One region of the Pseudomonas berkeleyensis genome, then DNA from elsewhere that is predicted to be linked to it. Evidence: riboswitches for the same ligand, from Rfam matches in the RefSeq annotation. Region 1 holds a riboswitch; the other holds the start of a gene.

What was found. A riboswitch is a leader RNA that binds a small molecule or an ion and turns the genes downstream of it on or off. The one in region 1 is predicted to bind cobalamin.
Region 2: another riboswitch for cobalamin. It lies ahead of cobG (precorrin-3B synthase); the one in region 1 lies ahead of HS968_RS21210 (energy-coupling factor ABC transporter permease).

The regions. Positions count from the first base shown of each region.
Region 1 is NZ_CP059139.1:4,579,937-4,582,133, reverse strand. Features, by position in the region: gene HS968_RS21220 (acyl-CoA dehydrogenase family protein) at 1-135, shown strand, start outside; gene HS968_RS21215 (PaaI family thioesterase) at 149-580, shown strand; cobalamin riboswitch at 633-835, shown strand; gene HS968_RS21210 (energy-coupling factor ABC transporter permease) at 888-1,568, shown strand; gene HS968_RS21205 (hypothetical protein) at 1,578-2,197, opposite strand, start outside.
Region 2 is NZ_CP059139.1:5,566,785-5,568,981, reverse strand. Features, by position in the region: gene cobG (precorrin-3B synthase) at 1-804, opposite strand, end outside; cobalamin riboswitch at 900-1,094, opposite strand; gene cbiE (precorrin-6y C5,15-methyltransferase (decarboxylating) subunit CbiE) at 1,151-2,197, shown strand, end outside.

The DNA.
Region 1 (2,197 bases):
GAGGCGGGCAACGCCACCGTCTCCGATGCCTTTATCGCCAGCCGCCTGGAGGGCCGTGGCCGGGTCTACGGCACCTTGCCGCGTGGTGTCGACGTCGAGGCACTGCTGGCACGCAGCACGCCTCACCTGGCCTGATCGGAGGTTCGCCATGCACGCCCATCCGCGTTATCGGGAGTTGGTCGAGCGAGGCTTCGCCGATGCCAACTTCATCAATGACCTGGGCATTCGCGCCACCGACTGCGGCCCGGGTTGGGTCGAGGCGGAGCTGGATATCCAGCTCCGCCACCTGCAGCAGAACGGTTTCATCCATGCTGGTGTGCAGACCACTCTGGCCGATCATGCTGCCGGTGCCGCCGCTGCGACGCTGGTGGCCGAGGGGCAGACGGTGCTGACCCTGGAGTTCAAGGTCAACCTGCTGCGTCCGGCGCGCAGTGCACGCCTGTTCTGCCGCGCCGAAGTACTCAAGGCCGGGCGCCAGGCCACGGTGGTCGAGGCCGAGGTGTTCGGCGAGGAGGGCGGCCAGAAGCGCCTGTACAGCAAGGCTTCGGTGACCATGGCGGTGGTGACGTTGCCGGCCTGAACGAGGGCTGAAAGCGGATTGTCTGGCACGCTGTTTTTTAGCAGGGCAGGCGAGTAATCTTGCGCTCGATGGTTCTGCGTGCACGCATGTGGCGCGGATGAAAAGGGAACAGGGTGCGGCGAATCTCGCCAATGCCCTGGCTGCCCCCGCAACTGTAAGCGGCGAACGATGCCCTCATGCCACTGACTCCGGTCGGGAAGGCGGGCGGAGTGCCAAGCCGTGAGCCAGGAGACCTGCCATCGACAACGGGCGTTTCGCCCAACCTTCATCCGAATCGTCGCGCGGTGGGCGCGAACAAGGAACTCGCATGCATATCGAACCCGGTGTCGTCGAAGGCGCCAAGATCCTCCTCAGCTACGCAACGGCCGTCACCGCTTTCGGTCTGACCGCCAAACTCGCCCTGGACAGCGTACGCAACAACGGCGGTGTCGCCGCCCTGGTGTTGCGCAGCCTGCTGACCACCGCCCTGGTGTTCTGCTTCTTCGAAGTCTTCCCGCATCACCCGGTGGGTGTTTCCGAGGTGCATCTGATCCTCGGTTCTACCCTGTTGTTGCTGTTCGGTGCCGGTGCAGCAGCCATCGGTCTGGCGGCTGGTTTGCTGCTGCAGGGGCTGCTATTCGCTCAGTTCGACCTGCCGCAGTACGGCATGAACGTCACCACGCTGCTTATCCCGTTGTGGGGCATCAGCCTGCTGGCCAAGCGCATCGTTGCGCCGGGTACCGCCTACGTCGATCTTTCCTACAAGCAGGCACTGGCGCTGTCGACTGCCTACCAGGGTGGCATCGTCGCTTGGGTCGCGTTCTGGGCCTTCTACGGTCACGGTTTCTCCAGCGAAAACCTGGCAGCCGTGGGCAGCTTCGGCCTGGCCTACATGAGCGTGATCCTGATCGAGCCGCTTATCGACCTGGGCGTGCTGGCCGGTGCCAAGGCGTTGTCGCGCTTCAGCCAGGGGCCGCTGTTCAACGTGCGCCTGCACCAGGCAGCCTGACCCAGTCGCTTAGCGGCGGCGCTGCCAGATCATCTTGCCGGTATTGCTCTCGGTGACCAGGTACTGGTCGCTGAAGCGGTAGTAGGCGGCGGGTTGATAATCGGCGGCGCCTGCCAGGCGCACCATCAGCATGCCGTCCTGGCTGCGCCAGTGGCCGCTGTACTGCACCTCGCCAGGGCTGTCGTAGCTCCAGTCGCTGCCGCCGCCGGCCGAGCGGCTCCACTGCGTGACGCTGCCATCGGCGTTCAACTGCAGGGTTATCACGGTGTTGAACGAGGCGAAATTGGCGCCGCCGCTATTGATGATCTTCTCGTGTACCCAAGTGCCGACCAGTGCCGAATCCTGAACGCCTGCTGCGGACGGCATTGCTGCTGCTTCGCGCTGGAATAGCGCCTGACGTTCCAGTACCTCGCCATTGCGTGGGTTGCGAGCTGCAATGCTGGTGTTGAGCATGGCGTTGGCATAGGTGGCGTTCATGTTGGCCAGCAGCAGGCCGGACTGTGGATCGCTGATCTCGGCGCGCAGCACCTGTCCATCGTAGTGGCCCTTCAGATTCAGGCGTAGGGTCTGATTCTCAACGTATTGCCCCTCAATCTGATTGCCCTGCTGGCGCAGAATCAGCACGGTCG
Region 2 (2,197 bases), 990 kb from region 1:
GGCGCCAGCTGCGACCATGCACAGGCCTCTCTGTGCTTGTGGATAAATACCTGCCGGTGGGCGCATGAGCGTCGCGCTGGGCCGCCAATTGGCCGGTGCCGGTTGCAGAGGGAAATCCAGTCGAGCTTGCAGGTGTTGCAGCAGGTCGTCAGGGGCGATGTGTGCCAGCAACTGGCGCATGCGCGACTGTTCGGGTGTGGCCTGTTCGAGGAACAGCAACAGGAATTCGCGCACCACGTCGAGCGCCTGCGTTGCCTCAATGCGAGCCAGTGGTTCGTCACCGGGGCAGCCGGCCAGGCCCAGCAGCAGGTGCTGGTCGTCTTCGGCAGCCAGCCACAGGTCATGGGGATGTTCGCGCATGGCCAGGGCTTCGCCGCCGTCCAGTTGCAGGGCGAACTTGGGTGACAGGGCATGCAGCGCCGGGGTGTCCTGCAGCAGATCGAGCAATTGGTTGGCCAACGGACGCACGTTCATCCGTGCCTGCGGGTCGAGGCCGGCGGCGGGACTGAGCATCAGGTTGCGTACATCGTCGGCGGCGGCCACTCGCGGGCCGAGCTCGGCGTCGAGCAGGGCATCGATCAGCGGTGCTTCCTGGCCGGGCAGCACGCCACGGATCTGCAGGTTGCTGCGGTTGGTCAGCTCCAGCACGCCGCTGGCATGGCGCCGTGCCGCCTCGGCAAGTGCCCGCGCCTGGGTGCTGCGCAGCACGCCGCCGGGCAGCTTGACCCGGCAGATGCCACCGTCCAGCGCAGGCACGATGCGCAGCAGGCCGGGGCAGGCGGAAGGGCGGATGGAGGCGTTCAAACGGTCACCTGTGGATAACGACGCGGCGACCGAACCAGCGAAATTCCCCGTAGGGGATTTCATGGCATCGGTACACCCCGCCCGATGTTGGCACTCGCGACCAGCGTTCGTCGGCAGGTCTCCTGGCTGACAGGTCTTGGTCTGTTGCGGCCTTCCCGGAAATCCAGTGGCGTGGGTGCAGCAGACTCGCTGTTTACAGTTGCGGGGGCAGCCACGGTTTAGCCGTGTTCCCTCTTAGGCCCGTTGCAGAGTCGTATCGACTCAAGGGCACCGACGAAGGCTGTATTATGCCCGCTTTGCCCGGCGCCGCGACACGCGCCTTGTCGGCTACTTGTGAGGTAGGTGGATGAAACCCTGGTTGACCCTGGTCGGCATCGGCGAAGACGGCTATCCCGGTTTGGGCAAGGCCGCGCGCCGTGCCCTGCTGGCGGCCACCCGTATCGTTGGCGCGCCGCGCCAGCTGGCGCTGCTGCCGCCGTGCATCAGCGGCGAGCGGGAAACCTGGCCGAGCCCCTTCGACCTGCAACCGCTGCTGGCCCGGCGTGGCGAGGCAGTGTGCGTGCTGGCCAGCGGTGACCCGATGTTCTATGGCGTCGGCGCCAGCCTGGCGCGCCAGGTGCCGGCCGATGAGTTGCAGGTGTTGCCGGCACCGTCCTCGGTGTCGCTGGCAGCGGCGCGCCTGGGCTGGCCGCTGCAGGAGGTGGAGGTGCTGTCGTTGGTAGGCCGGTCGCTGGCCACGCTCAACGCCCGGCTGTATCCCGGCACGCGCCTGCTGGTATTGAGCGCCGATGGCGACACGCCTGCGCAGGTCGCCGAAGCCCTGCGTGCGCGTGGTTTCGGCGCCAGTCGGCTGACCTTGCTGGAGCATCTTGGCGGGGCGGATGAGCGCCGACTCGATGGTCAGGCCGCGAGCTGGGACCTGCCGCGTGGCGCCGATCTCAACCTGCTGGCTGTGGAATGTTTGGCCGACGCTGGGGCGCAATTGCTGCCACCGACCTGCGGCCTGCCGGACGACGCTTACCGCCACGACGGCCAACTGACCAAGCGTGATGTGCGCGCGGTCACCCTGGCGCGCCTGGCGCCGCTGCCCGGCGAGCTGCTATGGGACGTTGGCGCCGGCTGCGGTTCCATCGGCATCGAGTGGATGCGCGCGCACCCGGCCTGCGGAGCTATCGCCATCGAGGCCAACGAGGGGCGCCAGGAACACATTCGCCACAATCGTGATGCCCTCGGTGTACCCGGTCTACAACTGGTCGCCGGGCATGCACCCGAGGCCTTGGCCGGACTGCCGGCGCCGGATGCGATCTTCATTGGCGGTGGCGTTACCGTGCCTGGCGTGCTCGATGATTGCTGGGCCGCGCTCAAGCCGGGCGGGCGTCTGCTGGCCAATGCC